Regions from separate parts of the Paraburkholderia sp. A1BS-2L genome, predicted to be linked through region 2. Evidence: predicted binding sites of a transcription regulator. Region 2 holds the regulator's gene; the other holds the start of a gene.
The links. Region 2 encodes HrcA, which represses chaperone genes, less so after heat shock. Its sites were predicted from a motif close to TTAGCACTCNNNNNNNNNGAGTGCTAA; they were not measured.
Positions count from the first base shown of each region.

Region 1: a site for HrcA is predicted at 2,173-2,199, ahead of groES (co-chaperone GroES). Genes of this name have one in related genera too.

Region 1 covers NZ_CP120428.1:670,564-680,278, reverse strand. The annotation lists gene groL (chaperonin GroEL) at 109-1,749, opposite strand; gene groES (co-chaperone GroES) at 1,794-2,084, opposite strand; gene P5W98_RS02950 (DUF2252 domain-containing protein) at 2,493-3,947, opposite strand; gene P5W98_RS02945 (SulP family inorganic anion transporter) at 3,968-5,713, opposite strand; gene P5W98_RS02940 (FAD-dependent oxidoreductase) at 6,172-7,953, shown strand; gene P5W98_RS02935 (glycosyltransferase family 2 protein) at 8,330-9,247, shown strand; gene P5W98_RS02930 (4'-phosphopantetheinyl transferase family protein) at 9,445-9,715, shown strand, end outside.
Region 2 covers NZ_CP120428.1:548,471-558,185, reverse strand. The annotation lists gene dnaJ (molecular chaperone DnaJ) at 1-998, opposite strand, end outside; gene dnaK (molecular chaperone DnaK) at 1,313-3,256, opposite strand; gene grpE (nucleotide exchange factor GrpE) at 3,505-4,077, opposite strand; gene P5W98_RS02465 (RNA-binding S4 domain-containing protein) at 4,596-5,003, opposite strand; gene hemH (ferrochelatase) at 5,041-6,108, opposite strand; gene hrcA (heat-inducible transcriptional repressor HrcA) at 6,343-7,362, opposite strand; gene P5W98_RS02450 (NAD kinase) at 7,584-8,495, shown strand; gene recN (DNA repair protein RecN) at 8,503-9,715, shown strand, end outside.

The DNA of each region.
Region 1 (9,715 bases), 120 kb from region 2:
CGTGCGCACCAAACAAAAAACCCGCCGAAGCGGGTTTTTTGTTTGGAAGGGAAACACGCCTGTCGACGCGTCCCCTGCACTTCAATGCAATCGCGGCGCGAGCCGTTCTTACATGTCCATGCCCATGCCGCCCATGCCGCCGGGCATGCCGCCAGGCATCGGAGCATCTTCCTTCGGCACTTCAGCAACGGCTGCGTCCGTCGTCAGCAGCAGGCCTGCGACCGAAGCTGCGTTTTGCAGCGCGGTGCGCGTGACCTTCGTCGGGTCGACCACGCCGGCTTCAACCATGTCGACGTACTCGCCCGTCGCTGCGTTGTAGCCGTAGTTGCCCTGGCCAGCTGCAACCGCTGCCACGACCACCGAAGCTTCTTCGCCGCCGTTCGTGACGATCTGGCGCAGCGGCTCTTCCATTGCGCGCAGGACGATCTTGATACCTGCGTCCTGGTCTGCGTTGGCGCCCTTCACGTTGGCGATTGCCGTACGTGCACGGATCAGCGCGACGCCGCCGCCCGGGACGATGCCTTCTTCAACGGCAGCGCGGGTTGCGTGCAGCGCGTCTTCCACGCGTGCCTTCTTTTCCTTCATTTCGACTTCGGTCGCAGCGCCAACCTTGATCACTGCAACGCCGCCTGCCAGCTTGGCAACGCGCTCTTGCAGCTTTTCACGGTCGTAGTCCGAGGTCGCTTCTTCGATTTGCGTGCGGATTTGCTTCACGCGCGCTTCGATGTTCGCGGCTTCGCCTGCGCCGTCGATGATCGTCGTGTTTTCCTTGCCCACTTCGATGCGCTTCGCTTGACCGAGTTCGTTCAGCGTTGCCTTTTCGAGCGTGAGGCCGGTTTCTTCAGCGATGACCTGGCCGCCGGTCAGGATCGCGATGTCTTCCAGCATGGCCTTGCGACGGTCGCCAAAGCCCGGAGCCTTCACAGCAACGGTCTTCAGGATGCCGCGGATGTTGTTGACGACCAGCGTGGCCAGTGCCTCGCCTTCGACGTCTTCAGCGATGATCAGCAGCGGACGGCCAGCCTTCGCGACTTGTTCCAGAACCGGCAGCAGGTCACGGATGTTCGAGATCTTCTTGTCGAACAGCAGGACGAACGGGTTTTCCAGAACAGCGACTTGCTTGTCCGGGTTGTTGATGAAGTACGGCGAGAGGTAGCCGCGGTCGAATTGCATGCCTTCGACGACTTCGAGCTCGTCTTGCAGCGACTTGCCGTCTTCGACGGTGATGACGCCTTCCTTGCCGACCTTGTCCATCGCTTCAGCAATACGGTCGCCGATCGACGTGTCGCTGTTTGCCGAGATCGAGCCGACTTGAGCGATTTCCTTGTTGGTCGTGCAGGGCTTGCTGACCTTGCGCAGTTCGTCGATGGCTGCTGCAACGGCCTTGTCGATGCCGCGCTTGAGGTCCATCGGGTTCATGCCCGATGCGACGTACTTCATGCCTTCGCGCACGATCGACTGTGCCAGGACCGTAGCGGTCGTGGTGCCGTCACCGGCGTTATCGCTGGTCTTGGAAGCGACTTCCTTGACCATTTGCGCGCCCATGTTCTGGAGCTTGTCCTTGAGCTCGATTTCCTTGGCGACCGAGACACCATCCTTGGTGACCGTCGGGCCGCCGAACGAGCGCTCGAGGACCACGTTGCGGCCCTTCGGACCCAGCGTGACCTTCACTGCGTTGGCGAGAATGTTCACGCCTTCAACCATCTTGGAACGGGCGGAATCGCCGAACACGACGTCTTTAGCTGCCATCTTCTAACTCCTTGAATTCTTGAGAATTAAGCGGTGGTCTGAACTTACTTGTTCACCACGGCCATGATGTCTTCTTCGCGCATCACGAGCAGTTCGTTGCCGTCGACCTTGACGGTCTGGCCTGCGTACTTGCCGAACAGGACGCGGTCGCCGACCTTCACGTCGAGCGCGATCAGGGCGCCCTTGTCGTCGCGCTTGCCCGGGCCGATGGCCAGGACTTCACCTTGATCCGGCTTTTCTGCCGCTGCGTCCGGGATCACGATGCCCGAAGCGGTCTTGGTTTCTTGATCCAGGCGCTTGACGATCACGCGATCATGCAAAGGACGAAGGTTCATGGATAGATCCTCTATCTTGGTTGGGACTTGAAGAGACAAAACCTGGCTGACGACAACCACCAGCCAGCGATGTTTGGCACCAGAGTTGTTAGCACTCTCATGCGGTGAGTGCTAATTATATGGACGAGGAATGACAAATTCAAGAACGGGCCGGATGGGTTTTTTTCGGGTGCGGGGGCGGCCTAAAAGTGCCAAATTTTGAACCCCGGTGACCTGGATTCGAGTTCGCCGCGCCGGCGCAAGCCGCGCAATACCGGTCATTTTTTCATTAATAAACAATTACTTATCGCGACCGCTCGCTGGACTGTGGATTGTCTGGTGACACCGAGCCCCATGGCGGGCTGCCATGACCCTGAGATCACGCCCCAATTTTAGTCAGCGTCCCAGGGGATTCCCGTAAACATCGACTCACTGACGAATGGCCTGGATCCGCCCCGATTTAACCGCCGCCTTCAAAATCTCCCAGTCGGCTTCATTCCGGTCGGCATAAGCGAGTGCGAATCGTTCGATTGCGTCGTCGAAGGCGCTCGACTTGCCCATATAGCCGCAAAGGAGTGCCGGATCGCCCGCCTTGGCCATCGAATGGGCCAGTGCGTGCGCGCAGGAGACCGCATATTCGCCGAGATCCTCGGCATCGAAGGCGGTGAAATCGAAGGCGCCTTTCATGTCCCGCAACTGGCGCACGTAGAAGTCGTTTCCCGTGTGCCGCATCTTCGACCACCCCAGGAAGATATCGCTCGCCGACTGCAGCAGGCGCTGTCCGTTAACCACCCGCTGGCCGTGATTCGGAAAGCGGCTCGGCGGCACATAACCCTCCAGCACCGAAGCGCGCGCCTCCTTCAATTGAAGGAACAGCGGGGACTCCCCATCGGCCATGAAAAGCGCCTGATAGCATCGCGTCCCGACCGAGCCGATGCCCACGACGCGAATGGCGACATCCACGAGTTCATAGCGGTCGAACAATGCGCGCCGGTCATCGGGCAGCGTCAAGCGGTAGTCGGCAAAAAACCGCCGGACCTGCACCTCGTACTGCTTTTGGTCGTGCGGGCTCGCCAGCGGAACGTGATACACGAGCGGCGGCGCGTCCTTGATGCGCAGCTTGCCGTTGACGATCTCGGTGGCGTGCCCCATCTCGGAACGCGACGACTGCAGCCGCGCCTTCTCGATCACCGCCAGTTCTTTCTGTTTTTCCTCCAGCGTATCGGCAATCGCGAGCATGCTCGCGGCCCTGAACTGGTAGTACCAGACATCGAGCGTATCCATCTCGCCGAACCTGGCGATCTGTTGCCGGAACGTCTCGCACAGCCGCCGCACCACGGCGCGCTGATCGCGCGTCGCCAATCCGCGTTCGCGCGCGGCGATCACGAACGAGGTCGCCAACCTGCGCACATCCCAGTCGAACGGGCCAGGCAGCGTTTCGTCGAAGTCGTTGGGCCCGAACAGGATGCGCCGCTCCGGGCTCGCGAACAGTCCGAAGTTCGCGAGGTGCGCATCGCCGCCTAGCTGCACGGTCACGCCGGAGTTCGGGAGCTTCGAGAGGTCATGGGCCATCAGCGGCGCGGCGCCGCGATAGAACGCAAAGGGATTCGCGACCATGCGTGCGTAGCGAATCGGTATCAGCTCGGGCACCCGGCCCACGTTGGATGCGTCGAGCAACGCGAGCGGATCGCGATCGTCGAGCCTGCACACCGCCAGCTTCGCGCGCGGCGCCTTTTTGCGCGCCGCCTTGCCGTGCCCCATTCGCGACGCCAGCGAGCCGCGCCCGCCAAACAGCATGGACGGATCTTCGAGCGCAGCCGCAACTCCCAGGCCAGCGGGTTCCTTCGCAGGAACATTGCGCTCATCTGCAACGGTTTTAGGCACGCGTCATCCCCTCCTGGTATTCATTGGCTTTCGCCTGGTTTCGCATCGTCGGGCGACGCCGCCGATGTGTCCGGCGCGACGTTGCCGAGCGCCTCGATTGCGGCATCGACCGACGCGAAGATCTCGCGCTGCGCGCCTCGCGCACGCAGCGCCTTGTAGCGCTCGATCTCGCGGCGCACGCCCGTTGGAAGCGCGACGGCCGCAATGCCGATACCGCGCCGGTCGAGCTCCTCGGCCAACTGTATCAACGCCTTGCCGCCGGTGTAGTCGATGTTGTTGATCACCGACGCATCGATCACCACCCAGCGCGGCGCCGGATTCGCTTCGTTCACGAGCATCAGCACTTCCTCGGTGAAGCGTCCGGTGTTCGCATAGAACAGATCGGCTTCGAACCGGTAGACGACAATGCCTGGCACCGCGAACAGATTCGGCTCGACGCGATGCGGAACCCAGTGGCCGGAGGGACTGCGCGTGAGCACGCGCGTATGCAGGCGGTAGCTGTGCCGCACATGCGCGATCAGCGACAGCACGACGGCCGCGAGAATGCCGTGCATCACGTCGACGAACACGACCACGCCCGCCGTCAGCAAGGCGACGATCAACTCGTCCTTCTGCATGCGATAGAGCTCGGCCATGCCTTTCGCGTCGATCAGTTTCACGCCGATCATGAAAACGATCGCCGACAATACCGCCGCGGGCAAGAGGCTTAGCGGGCGCGTGAGGAACAGCAGCACCAGCAGCACGATGGCGGCCGTCGTGAGATGCGCGATCTGGGTGCGGCCGCCCGCTTCGTCGACCATCTCGGTCTTGGTTGGACTGCCATTCACGACGAAGGTCCCCGTGAATGCCGCCGCGGCGTTCGCGGCCGCGAGCCCGACGAGGTCCGCGTTGTCGTCGCCCTTCTCGTTGTAACGGTTGGCATAGGCGCGCGCGGTCGCCGCGCTCTGCGCGATGATGACGATGAAGCACGAGGCGGCCGTGACCAGCACCTCGTTGACATCGGCCGCCGTCAGGCGCGGCAGGAACAGCGACGGCAGGCCGCCCGGCACATCGCCCGTTACCGCGATGCCGCGCCCCGCGAAATCGAAAACGCCGCTCGCGAGAATCGAGCCGATCACGGCGATCAGCGCACCCGGCGCGCGCGGCGCGAAACGCTTGCAGCCGATGATCACCGCCAGCACGCCGAACGAAAGCGCCGCGGTTGCAAGGTGCGCTGCCGGGATGCGCTCGAATGCGGAGACGGCTTGCATGATCGGGCCATGCCCCTCTTTCGGCAGCCCGATCAGCCCGGCGAATTCGCCGGCGGCGACCTGCACGCCCACGCCGGTCAGAAAGCCGATCAATGCGCTGCGAGAAAGGAAGTCGGCCAGAAACCCCAGCCGGAACACCCGCGCGATCACGAGCATCACGGCAACCGCGAGGGCCACCGTGCTGGTGAGCCCGACGTATTTCGGACTTCCCAACGCAGCGACGGTCGTAAGCTCGCCCGCAAGGATGGCGGCGGTTGCGGAGTCCGCCGCGACCACCAGTTGCCGCGACGCACCTAGCACCGCAAACGCAATCAGCGGCAGCAATATCGTATAGAGCCCGGTCACGGTGGGCGTGCCGGAAATCTTCGTGTACCCCATCACTTCGGGAATGCCGAGCGCGGCGAGCGTGATGCCCGCAACGATGTCGTGCGGCAACTGGGCAGGCTTGACTGGCAAGACGCCTTGCAGAAATGGCAGGCGATGCGGACGGGACTCCGTGGCAGCAGCCGGTTTCATGTCGTCGCCTCCAGCGGGTGTCGTGGCGAGATTGTCCCGTCCCAAAACGCTCAAAATCCGCTGAAAACCTGCTTTAAACCGTTTGTCAGGAAATGCGGCAGGGGATGGGATCCGATTGAGACAACAGCAAACCTGATTCGAGACTGACACCGTCGTCTCTTTTATACGAATAGTCAATAGTCACGCGCCCCACCCAATCACACTGGGTTAGCTAGCGAACGGAAACTATCGATAGCTGTTGATAGCTTCCCGGAAGACAACGCGTGTCGAAGAGACTTTGGTCCAAACCCGGCCTCATCTTGTTTGATTCCAGACCGCGTCCGGTGAATGCCGCCAATCCCGACTTGGCGCCGGACCCAAGTCCGCGCTCCAGGCGCGTTTCGACTGGAGCCGGTCGCATTCGTTACGCCGTTCCAGTATCCGAAGCTATCTTCAACGCGATTCGAGGTCGTTGAGAGATGACGCATTTTATCGATTTCGAAGCAGACGCCGCGTCGCCCATCGGGTGCGAGCCGTTTGATCTCATCGTGGTTGGCAGCGGTGCGGCCGGTTTGACCATCGTGCGCGAATTGTCCGGCCTTGGGCTCAAGATTCTACTGCTGGAAAGCGGTGGACTCCAGGAGTCTTCCAGCCACGAGGCGCTGAACAAGGTGGAAGTACAGGGTGCCCTCAACGACGCGAGCATGCGCGAAGCGCGTCAGAAATTCCACGCATATCAATTGAAGTTCTGGAGCGCCGAAATCCAGAAGTTCGGCGTCCGATGCCGAGTACTGGGGGGATCGACGACTGGCTGGGCGGGCAAGGTTGCGCCCTTCGACACGACGGATTTTATTCAGCGCGACTGGATACCAAACTCCGGATGGCCAATCGATTGCGCCACCATCGCACCTTATATCGACCGGGCAGCCGAATGGCTCGACCTGGGACCGACCATCCACGACCGCACGTTCTGGGGCACCGCGAAACTGAAGGAACCAGCCGAAGTCTCGCGAATGCAGCACTTGACGTCCTTCTTCTGGCAATTCTCCCGCTCTCGTCACGACGCAAAGGACATCATGCGATTCGGGCCCGACTTCATGCGAGAAGCACATGAGAACGTGACGGTCCTTTTTAACGCGACGGTCTCCGCGGTGAATGTCGATGCAGACGGGATAACGGGCGTGCACATCATCTCGTCGCTCTCAGGTAGCAGGAGGCGAACCATTGAATCGGCGCATGTGGTGCTTGCCGCCGGCGCGATAGAAAATGCCCGCCTGCTGCTCATGTCGAAAGATCTCACGGGCGGCGCGCTGGGAAATCAGCATGACGTCGTCGGACGCTACCTGACGGACCATCCGTGCATTGCGCTGGGCGTTGTTTCACCCGATAGCCACGCGCGTGTCGCCACATTGCTGGGCTTTTTTCCACTGCGCCTGAAGTATCGGGCCTTTATGTATTTTCACGGACTCGCTCTTCGCCATGAGGTGCAACAAGGCGAGCGTCTGCCCAACATGGCCGTTTTTGCACACATGCATATTTCGGATGATGATCCAATGGTCGCGCTCAAGCGCTTGATCAGGCGGCAGAGCGAGCATCCGGTGTCGGACATGCTGTTGGTCGTGAAAAGTTCGGGAATCGTCTTGAGTCTCATCGGTCGCAAAATCCTGGGCAGCCAGAAAGTGCCCTACCGGCTACGCCGCGCGATTGCAGACGCCGCAGTTCTGCTGAATGCCAATTTTGTGGCGCGAGACTATGTGACCCAAGGCACGGCGAGAAAGATCGAAGCGCTGACGCTAAATCTGATCTGCGAGCAAACACCGCTGCCCGAAAACCGAATTACCCTCTCCGACAAGCGCGATCGCCTCGAACTCCCGCTTGCCCATGTCACCTGGGAGCCCGGAGTTTTCATGAGGCGCTCCGTGCTGAGGTTCTCGCAACTGCTGAAACAGGATCTATCCGCCGCGGGTATCGGCTTTGAATTTGCTCCGGAGCTGGCAACCGGCGACATGACGAAGCTCGTCTTGCACGATATGGCCCATACCGCCGGGACTACGCGAATGGGCATGAACCCCGCGACGAGCGTCGTGGACGACACGTGTCAGGTACATGGCATACGCGGCCTTTACGTGGCAGGCGCTTCTGTATTCCCGACGAGCGGACATGCCAATCCGACGATGGTCATCATGGCTCTCGCGATCCGGTTGGCCGACCATCTTAAAACGCGAGTGGTCGCGCATCGCCTGACACACTTCGAGAGCTGACACATCCCTGCATTGCTTAACGGCGGGAATGACGCCGACGCCAGACGCAAAAAGGCCCGCAGTGACGAACTGCGGGCCTTTTTGCGCGGGCGGTGGACGGCCCTGGGAGCAGTTCTTGTTCGGCCTGGCAGTATAGGGAAACTTCTCATGACGCGCTTATGCTTTCAAAAAACAAACATTTATCAAACATTGAGCCAACTTACAGGAAAGCATCTTCATCGAATAGGCTAGATCTCCCGTTATACGTGCGATGGCGCACGAACGCGCCCATTCTTTGATATCCACAATATGCGTCACGCATGCAGCGCGACTGTCCTGGCGCATCAATCCGACGCAAACACACTCTCCTTCATACAAGAGCGAAATCAGGCACGAGATGAGGCGCGACTTCGAAAATCCCTATGGAGTAAGCGTAATAATTCCACACTACAATCGTGTTGATTTGCTTTTTATCGCCATAGAATCAATATCCAGACAAACCATCGCTCCGCGCGAAATTATTGTTATAGATGATGCATCGGGACTGCAATTCGAATTGCCAAGTCATTGTGGAGACAAGATAGCGTTGCGCCTGATTCGCGAGCCCGAGAATCGCGGAGCGGCGTGGTGTCGAAACAGGGGCATAGAGGAAGCGACTGGTGACCTGATCGCTTTTTTGGATGCGGATGACCGATGGCTACCGGACAAGCTGGAACGATGCATCGCCGCGCTTGGCCCCAAGCCTCCACAACACGCCGCGCGGGTGTTGTTCAGCAACGTCATGCTCGTCGACGGGAGCCGGCGCATACCTGGCAACCCGTTTCCATACGATGGTCAATCGATGTTTGACTTCATTTTACTGGAAGGCGGATATTGCCAAACTTCATCTATTATGATGTGGCGCCATCAGTATCCGCTGATTAGCTTCGACGCATCTTTGCGCCGTCATCAAGATTGGGATTTTGCAATCAATGCGGAGATGGTGGGCAGCGAATTCATCTATATGCACGAAGCCCTGGTTGAATACTCGTTGAGCGCAAATGCCAAAAGATTATCTGCCGGGACCAATTGCGAGCCAAGCTGGAAATTTCTTAGAAAATACGAAAAATTCATGTCAAAGCGGCATATGTCATGGTTTGTATTCAACGTATTGATTTACAAAAACCTCGACTTACTGTCGAGATTTCATATCGCCAAAAAACTTATGGCGAATGAAATAAAACTACCAGGAAAAGGAAAGATATCATCTTTTATGCGATTGATTGTCGGGAGAAGCGGAATCAATATGATCAAGCGAGTGAAGCAAAAAATTTAAATTCGACGCATTGCTCTGCCGGGCTATCCATGTACGAATGTAGACACTCCGGCAGCCTTGCTCCGCGGAGCATCGGGCTGCCACGCCCCTCCGCCGGTTCGCGCCCATCGATCCTGTAGAATCGACAAGCACCGCCGACCATTGATTCCAGTTACTCAATGTCCTCTCCTCGCCTACCACCGCCGTCGTCACAAGACGTGCATATCTGGCAGTGGGATCTCGATGACTGCGGCGATTTCAATCTGGACTGGCAGATATTGTCCGCACAGGAACGCGAGCGCGCCGACAAATTCCGCTTCCCACTGCATCGCCATCGCTACGTGGCGGGACGAGGCGAGCTCAGGCGAATCCTCGGCCGCTATCTGGCGCTACCGCCTCAGGCAATCGCGCTTGGCTACGGCCCGGAAGGCAAGCCTTTTTGCGCGGCCCAGCCGCCCGAGGGGAGAATTTGCTTCAACCTCAGCCACA
Region 2 (9,715 bases):
ACCTGCACATGCACGTACAGATCGCCGGCGATACTCGAACGCAGACCCTTGATGCCCTTGCCGCGCAGACGGAAAGTCTTGCCCGACTGCGTGCCCTCGGGCACCGTGAAGCTCGCGCGGCCTGCCAGCGTCGGCACTTCGATCTCGCCGCCGAGCGCTGCCGTGGTGAACGGAATCGGCATCTGGCAATGGAGGTCGTCGCCGTCGCGCTCGAAGACCGCGTGCTGCTTGATGTGGATCTCGACATAGAGATCGCCCGACGGCCCGCCGTTGATGCCCGGCTCGCCGTTGCCGGCCGAGCGAATGCGCATGCCGTCATCGATGCCCGCCGGAATCTTCACTTCGAGCGTCTTGGTTTCCTTCACCTTGCCCGCGCCGTGGCAGTTCGTGCAAGGCTCGGGAATATAGGAGCCCGTGCCGTGGCACTTCGGGCAGGTCTGCTGGATGCTGAAGAAACCCTGCGACATGCGCACCTGGCCCGAACCGTGACAGGTCGGACAGGATTCAGGCTTGGTGCCGGGCTTCGCGCCCGAGCCGTGGCAGACGTCGCAGCCGCTCCAGCCCGGCACGCGAATTTGCGTCTCGTAGCCGTGCGCCGCCTGCTCCAGCGTGATTTCCATGCTGTAGCGCAGGTCCGCGCCGCGATACACCTGCGGGCCGCCACGCGCGCCACGGCCGCCGCCGGCCGCCTGGCCGAAAATATCGCCGAAGATGTCACCGAAAGCGTCCGCGAAACCGCCGAAGCCCTGCGCACCCGCGCCGCCCATGTTGGGATCGACACCCGCATGGCCGTACTGGTCGTAAGCCGCGCGCTTTTGCGAGTCCGACAGCATCTCGTAGGCTTCTTTCACCTCCTTGAAATGCTCTTCCGCATCCTTGCTGTCCGGATTGCGGTCGGGGTGATACTTCATCGCAAGCTTGCGATACGCCTTCTTGATTTCGTCGTCGCTCGCGTTCTTCGCGACGCCCAGAACCTCGTAGTAATCCCGTTTCGCCATATCGGTTCAACGCCGGCCGCGCGCCTCGCGGCGCGCGCCGGCTCCTCTTGAATGCTGGATCTCGTGACCCGTTTGCCGCTCCTTCGCACCTTCCGCGCGCGGGCGCTTTTGCGCCCCGGCGGCCCCTGCAAGAGAACGGCCTCCATAAAACAAATGTGCCCGGAGAGCCTAAAGGCCCGCCAGGCGCTGCAATGCCGAAGCGCATCGTAACCGATGCGGCCGGGCTTGGGTCGGCTCAGTCCTATCAAACCGGGCCGCTGATCGAAGCATCCGGCGCGAAACGCGCCGGATGCTCTGGCCCTGAACAAGCAGACTTAGTCCTTCTTGACTTCCTTGAACTCGGCGTCGACCACGTCTTCGGCGGCATGCTGCGGGTTGGCTTCGGCGCCCGCGGCACCTGCAGCCGCACCCGCCGCGCCTTGCGCCGCCTGCATGTCGGCGTACATCTTCTCGCCGAGCTTCTGCGACGCTGCCGACAGCGCCTCGACCTTCGCTTCGACCGTCGCCTTGTCGGCCGACGTGTCCTTCAGCGTGTCTTCGAGTTCCTTCAGCGCGGCTTCGATCTTTTCCTTCTCGCTGGCGTCGATCTTGTCACCGTACTCGGCCACGGCCTTCTTCGTGCTGTGAACCAGCGCGTCGCCCTGGTTGCGTGCGTCGGCCAGCTCACGCAGACGGTGATCTTCTTCCGCGTTCGCTTCGGCGTCCTTCACCATCTTCTCGATTTCGGCTTCCGACAGGCCCGAGTTCGCCTTGATGGTGATGCGGTTTTCCTTGCCGGTCGCCTTGTCCTTCGCGCCGACGTGCAGAATGCCGTTCGCGTCGATGTCGAAGCTCACTTCGATCTGCGGCACGCCGCGCGGTGCGGGCGGAATGCCTTCGAGGTTGAACTCGCCCAGCAGCTTGTTGCCAGCCGCCATTTCGCGTTCGCCCTGGAACACCTTGATTGTCACGGCGCCCTGGTTGTCGTCGGCCGTCGAGTAGACCTGTGCGTGCTTGGTCGGGATCGTGGTGTTCTTGTTGATCATCTTCGTCATGACGCCGCCGAGCGTCTCGATACCGAGCGAGAGCGGAGTGACGTCGAGGAGCAGCACGTCCTTGCGGTCGCCCGAGAGAACCTGGCCCTGAATCGCAGCGCCCACGGCCACGGCTTCGTCCGGGTTCACGTCACGGCGCGGATCCTTGCCGAAGAACTCCTTAACCTTCTCCTGCACCTTCGGCATACGCGTCTGGCCGCCGACGAGAATCACGTCGTCGATGTCGCCGACCTTCACGCCCGCGTCCTTGATCGCCACGCGGCACGGCTCGATGGTGCGCTCGATCAGGTCTTCGACCAGCGCTTCGAGCTTGGCGCGCGTGATCTTGAGGTTCAAGTGCTTCGGGCCCGAGGCATCCGCCGTGATGTACGGCAGGTTGATTTCGGTCTGCTGGCCCGACGACAGTTCGATCTTGGCCTTTTCAGCAGCTTCCTTCAGGCGCTGCAGCGCGAGCACGTCCTTCGAGAGGTCGACGCCCTGCTCCTTCTTGAACTCGCCGATGATGTAGTCGATGATGCGCTGGTCGAAGTCTTCGCCGCCGAGGAACGTGTCGCCGTTGGTCGAGAGCACTTCGAACTGCATTTCGCCGTCAACGTCCGCGATCTCGATGATCGAGATGTCGAACGTGCCGCCGCCCAGGTCGAACACGGCGATCTTGCGGTCGCCCTTTTCGGCCTTGTCCAGACCGAACGCGAGTGCAGCCGCGGTCGGCTCGTTGATGATGCGCTTGACTTCCAGCCCGGCGATGCGGCCGGCGTCCTTGGTGGCCTGACGCTGGCTGTCGTTGAAGTACGCGGGAACCGTGATCACCGCTTCGGTGACCGGCTCGCCGAGGTAGTCTTCAGCGGTCTTCTTCATCTTGCGCAGCACTTCGGCCGACACCTGCGACGGCGCGAGATTGTTGCCATGCGCCTGGACCCATGCGTCGCCGTTGTCGTGCTTGACGATCTTGTAGGGCATCAGGTTGATGTCCTTCTGCACTTCCTTCTCGTCGAAGCGGCGGCCGATCAGGCGCTTGACCGCGTACAGCGTGTTCTTCGGGTTCGTGACCGACTGACGCTTGGCCGGCGCGCCGACCAGCACTTCGTTGTCGTCCATGTAAGCGATGATCGACGGCGTCGTGCGAGCGCCTTCCGAGTTCTCGATCACCTTGACCTGATTGCCTTCCATCAGTGCCACACACGAATTGGTGGTGCCGAGGTCGATGCCGATGATTTTGCCCATTTTGTCAATTCTCCAGATTTTGATCGCTGTGCGTTCGCCGCGTCTCGCGTGGTGCGGGGGCGTTCGCCTCAGCTCAATTCGGTTTGTTTCAATTCACTGTTGCCCAAATAGGTGCCGCAAGGATGTTTTCAAGAGCTTTGGGCTATGAATTCGTTAATTTTTTTCGATCGGTGGCGTGTCGCTCGAAACAGCGCCGCCCAGACTTTCCAACGCCTTACAAAACAACGGCGAATCGACCGGCAGACGCCTTACTTCGGCTGCGAAACCGTGACCAGCGCCGGGCGCAGCACGCGGTCGGCAATCACATAACCTTTTTGCAGCACCGCGACGACCGTGTTCGCCTCCTGCTCCGAAGGCACCATCGAGATGGCCTGATGGCGATGCGGGTCGAACTTCTCGCCCACCGGGTTGATCTGCATCACCTTGCCCTTCTCGAGCGCGCCGATCAGTTGCTTGAGCGTCAGCTCGACGCCTTCGTTGACCTTCGCGAGGTCGTCCGAACCATGCGCCAGCGCGGCTTCGAGGCTGTCCATGACCGGCAGCAGATGCTCGGCGAAGCTCTCGATGGCGAACTTGTGCGCCTTGGCAACGTCTTCCTGACCGCGGCGGCGGACGTTTTCCGTCTCGGCCTTGGCGCGGATGAATGCATCCTGCAGCTCGGCGACCTTCGCCTGGGCCTCTGCCAGCGCTGCTTGCGCGTCGCCTTCGGGCGCCTGCGCGGCGCCTTCGGCCGCAGATTGTTGCTGCTGAGCAGCGGCTTGCGACGCCTCGTCCGCGGGCGTGGGGTTCTGGCTCGTCGGGTTCTCTTGCGTGTTTTCCATGTCGCTGAACGTCGTTGAATAGTAAAAGGGGAAACAAGGCGCGGACCGTTCTGGCCAGCTCGTTTGCTACGCTGACGAGCGATGCGCCAACGCTACAGCCGCCTTGTCCATCGCGACAGCACGTGGGTGCCGGATCATTTATTTCAAGGGCCTCGCGCGGTTTTTTTATCCATGGATCAAACCGCCGAAATCGCTCGTTACAACCATTACTGCAGTGCCGCAACAATGAAATTGAGTACGGGGCAACCCTGGCCTACACTCAGGAACAGGTGCTGCTCACAGGGCATTTACCCTGAGTCCGGCACCGCACTGATGGGGCCCTGCTGTTGCGTCTGTGGCCCATGTATTGGCCGTTTTGCAGCTTTTCTTCCCTTGGGGGAGTACCGTGAAACTGACCTTTGCCATCTCGGTGGTCGCGTTGGTACTCATCGCCGGGACCACCACCATCTGCATGTCCGGCGTCGTGAACGACAATACGACGGAATACGGGGGCGTTCACGCCACAATGGAGGCGCTCTTCAATCCTCACGCGAAAGTTTGTCGATAGTGCGACGGTCGCGCTTGGTGGGCCTGCCGTGCAGCACGGCGGCGGGCTCGCGAAACAGCCGCCTGCGCTCCTGTTCGGCCGTGCGCTGCGCGCGGCCGGCCTCTGTCTCCGCATAGAGCGTCTGGGCGATGCTCGCCGGGCCGCGCACCTCGCAGATGCCGAGCACCTGCACCTCCCATACCGCGTGATCGATCTCGATCTTCACGAAGTCGCCCACGCGCACGTCCCGGGAAGCCTTCACGACATCGCCGCCGATCCGCACGCGGCCCTTGCCGATGGCGTCCGACGCCTGCGAACGCGTCTTGAAAAAGCGCGCGGCCCAAAGCCATTTGTCGATGCGCAGACGCGCGCCGGGTTCGGTCGAAATCTTGTAATTCATGGATGCTTCCTGATTGAGCGCCGCTAAAGTCCCGCGCTCAGGCCGTCGCGCCGGCTGGAACCGGCGCCCGCACCGGCCAGCCCTGCAGGTTCTGCGCAACGATTTCTCCGAGCGCTGCGATCCACGCAGGCGACGCGTTCAGGCACGGAATACGGTGGAACTCCTTGCCGCCGCCATGCAGGAACTCGTCGCGGACCTCCATGCCGATTTCCTCGATGGTCTCGAGGCAGTCCGCCGTAAAACCAGGGCAGAACACGTCGGCGCGACGCACGCCGCCCTGTCCGAGCTCCTTGAGCGTCGGCGCGGTATAGGGCTGCAGCCACTGCGCGCGCCCGAAGCGGGACTGGAACGTGACGCGGCATTCCACCGGCGTGAGTTCGAGCGCATGCATGAGGAGCGAGGCCGTCTGCTGGCATTGATCGTGGTACGGGTCGCCGAGATCGAGCGTGCGGCTCGGCACGCCGTGAAAACTCAGCACGAGGCGATCTCCCGCCGCGAAGTCGGGGCGGCCGTGCGCCTGCCAGTACTCCCGCACCTGAGTCGCGAGCGCCCCGATATAAGCCGGATGGTCGTGGTATGCGCGCACCGTGCGGATTTCCGGCTGGTTGCGCATGCGCCGCAGCTTGGCGAACGCGGCGTCGAAAGCCGTGGCCGTGGTCGACGCCGAGTATTGCGGATACATCGGCATGAGCAAAATGCGCTCGGCGCCGGCGAGCTTGAGCTGGCTGAGCATCGCCGCGATGTCGGGCGTGCCGTAGCGCATCGCATGGTCCACAAGCACGGCGTAGTCGTTCAGATGCAGCAGATGGCGCAAGCCGTCGGCCTGCTTCTGCGTGTGCACGCGCAGCGGGGAGCCTTCGGGCGTCCAGACCGCCGCGTATTTCTTCGCCGACGAACGGCTGCGAAACGGCAGGATCAGCCCGCGCAGGATGACCTGCCAGATGGGCGCGGGAATCTCGACCACGCGCGGATCGGAAAGGAACTGCGCCAGATAGCGGCGCACGGCGCGCGGCGTGGGCGCGTCGGGCGTGCCCAGATTGATGAGCAGCACCGCGACGCGATGCGCAACGGCTGACTGCAGGGGTCGCTCCAGGTCGAAACGCATAGGCGGTCAGGGACGCCGCGCTTCAAGGCGCGGCAAAGTTGCACCAGTGCGCATTATAGCGGGCGTAAATGGATGCGCCGGGCCAGCTCCAAAGCCCGCTCACGAGGCGCGGGATGCACGGCGGCGGCGCACGCCAAACCCCCACCGTTAGCCATTCGGCCAGTGGCGCGCGGCCCGGCTTTGGGCGATGATCGGTGCAAAGGGAAACGCGGGCAAACCGCGCGGCAAGCGCTTTCAGCTCTGGCTAAGCGTGAGCGAGAGCAGGCGCGCGGTGATGTCCACGATCGGAATCACGCGGTTGTAGGCCATGCGCGTCGGGCCGATCACGCCGAGCGTGCCGACAATCTTGCCGTTCACTTCGTAGGGCGCGGTCACCACGCTCATTTCCTCGATCGGCACGAGGTTCGACTCGCCGCCAATGAAGATCTGCACGCCCTGGGCGTGGCTTGACACATCGAGCAGCTGCAGCAGACTCGTTTTCTGGTCGAACACGTCGAAGAGCTTGCGCAGGCGCGCCATGTCCGACGACAGATCGGCCACTTCGAGCAGGTTGCGCTCGCCGGAAATGAGCACGGTCTCGCCGGTATCGGTTTCGTCGGTGCTCGCGGTCACGGCGGCGTGCATGAGCGTGGTCATGTCGCCGCGCAGCGCGTCGATCTCTTCGCGCAGGCGCCGCCGCACCTCGTCGAACGAAAGTCCGGCGAAGTGCGCGTTGATGTAATTGGAGGCTTCGATGAGCTCGGAAGGCGTGAAGTCGCGCTGCGTCGCCATGATGCGGTTCTGCACGTCGCCTTCGGGCGTCACGATGATGAGCAGGATGCGCTTGTCCGACAGGCGCATGAACTCGACCTGCTTGAACACGTGCGTGCGCCGCGGCGTGAGCACCACGCCCGCGAACTGCGAGAGATTCGAAAGTACGCTGGCCGCCGCCGCCACCACCTTCTGAGGCTCGCCGGGGCGCAGCGTGGTCTTGACCGCCCGCGTGAGCGCGTCGTCGTCGGCCGAGGGCTCGACAGTGAGCAGGGTGTCGACGAACAGGCGATAGCCGCGCGGCGTGGGCACGCGCCCTGCCGAGGTGTGGGGGCTCGACACAAGCCCCAGCTCCTCGAGGTCCGACATCACGTTGCGGATCGTCGCCGGGCTCAGCTCCAGGCCGGAAAAGCGCGACAGCGTGCGCGAGCCGACCGGCTGACCTTCGGCGATGTAGCGCTCGATCAGCGTTTTGAGGAGGGTTTGTGCGCGAGGGTCTAGCATGACTGAAAATTCTAGCCTAATGCCGGGTTGGCGGCGAGTCCGCCCGCGCTCGCGCCCGCGGCCCGGCCGTGCGGGAACCGCGGCAGCCTGTGCACTGTTTTGGCCGGTCTGTCATCGCCGCGTCACGCCGGCCTGCAAAAAAGGGGCGCAGCCCCTGCCCACGCCCCGTGGGCAGGGGCTGCCAGGTTCTTTTCGAGACCCGACTATGGTGTAATGCCGGCATGCAGATCCAGAAGATCCAGAGCCAGTTCAAGACTGTTGCGCTCGTCGGGCGCAGCAATACCCAAGGCATCGGCGAGCCGCTGATGGCGCTCGCCCACACGATTTCGCAGCGCGGCTTCGACGTGGTGTTTGAAGCGCACACCGCCCAGCAGATCGGCGCCACCGGCTATCCGGCGCTACAGATCGCCGAAATCGGCGCGCGCGCGGACGTGGCCGTGGTGCTCGGCGGCGACGGCACGATGCTCGGCACCGGCCGCCAGCTCGCGCCCTACCGCACACCACTCATCGGCATCAACCACGGGCGTCTGGGCTTCATCACCGACATCCCGTTCGCCGACATGCAGGAAGTCGTGCCGCAACTGCTCGCGGGCAGCTTCGAGCGCGAGGAGCGCTCGCTGCTCGAATCACGCATTACGCGCGGCGGCGACCCGATCTACCACGCCCTTGCGTTCAACGACGTGGTGGTGAACCGCAGCGGCGTTTCAGGCATGGCGGAGTTGCGCGTGCACGTGGACGGCCGCTTCATGTACAACCAGCGCTCGGACGGGCTGATCGTCGCCACGCCCACAGGCTCGACCGCCTATTCGCTCTCGTCGCAGGGGCCGCTGCTGCATCCGCAGTTGCAGGGCATCGTGCTCGTGCCGATTGCGCCGCACGCGCTCTCGAACCGCCCGATCGTGCTGCCCGACGACTGCAAGGTCAGCATCCAGATCATCGCGGGACGCGACGTCAACGTGAACTTCGACATGCAGTCGTTCACGGCCCTCGAACTCAACGACGTAATCGAGGTGCGCCGCTCGCGCCATACCGTGCCTTTCCTGCACCCGGTCGGCTACAGCTATTTCCGGACCCTGCGCCAGAAGCTGCACTGGAACGAACACCCCTCGCTGCAAGACGACCCGGAAGACTGACGCCGCCATGCTCCGCCATCTTTCGATCCGCGACTTCGTGATCGTCGCCGCGCTCGACCTCGAATTCGACAACGGCTTTTCCGTTTTCTCTGGCGAAACCGGCGCGGGCAAGTCGATCCTGATCGACGCCCTTGCGCTCACGCTCGGCACGCGCGCCGACGCAGGCGTCGTGCGCACGGGCGAAAGCCGCGCCGACATCACCGCCGAGTTCGACGCCCCGCCGCACGTGGCGCAGTGGCTCGACGAGCAGGCGCTCGCCACGCCCGACGGCGAGGACACCGTGATGCTGCGCCGCGTGGTCGACAGCGGCGGGCGCTCGCGCGCGTTCATCAACGGCACGCCGGCCACGCTCGCGCAGCTGCGCGAAGTGGGCGAGCGCCTCGTCGACATCCATGGCCAGCACGCGCATCAGCTGCTCATGCGCCCCGACGCGCAGCGCGAGCTGTTCGACACGCACGCGGGCCTGGTCGACACGGCTGCCGCCGTCACGCGCGCGTGGCGCGCCGCCCGCGACGCGCGCCTCGCCGTGCAAACCGCGATGTCGCGCGACCGGGAACTCCAGCTCGAGCGCGAGCGCCTTGCCTGGCAACTCGCCGAACTCGACAAACTCGCGCCGCAGCCCGGCGAGTGGGAAGAGGTGAACGCCGAGCACGTACGGCTCGCGAATTCGGCGAATCTGATCGAAGGCGTGCAAGGCGCGCTCGCGGCGCTCTCCGAATCCGACGAGGCGATGATCTCGCATCTGAATTCGATCCTCTCGAAGCTGCGCGATCTCGCCGAAGTCGATCCCGCGCTTGGCGACGCGCTCGCCGCGCTCGAACCCGCCGCGATCCAGTTGCAGGAAGCGGCCTACTCCCTCTCCCATTACGCCCAACGGCTCGATCTCGATCCGCAACGGCTCGCGCAGGTCGAGCACCGGCTCGACGCACTGCACTCGGCGGCACGCAAGTTCCGCCTCCAGGCCGGATCGCTGCCCGAGGAACACGCGGCGCGCCGCGCCCAGCTTGCGGCGCTCGACGCCGCCTCCGACCTCGACGTGCTGCGCGCGGCCGCCGACAAGGCACACGAAGCGTATCTCACTGAGGCGCGCGAGCTTTCGAAGTCGCGCGCGAAGGCCGCCAAGGCGCTTGGCGCAGCGGTCACGCAGGGCATGCAGGAATTGTCGATGGCGGGCGGCAGCTTCGAGGTCGCGCTGGTGCCGCTCGGCAGCAGCGCGAACG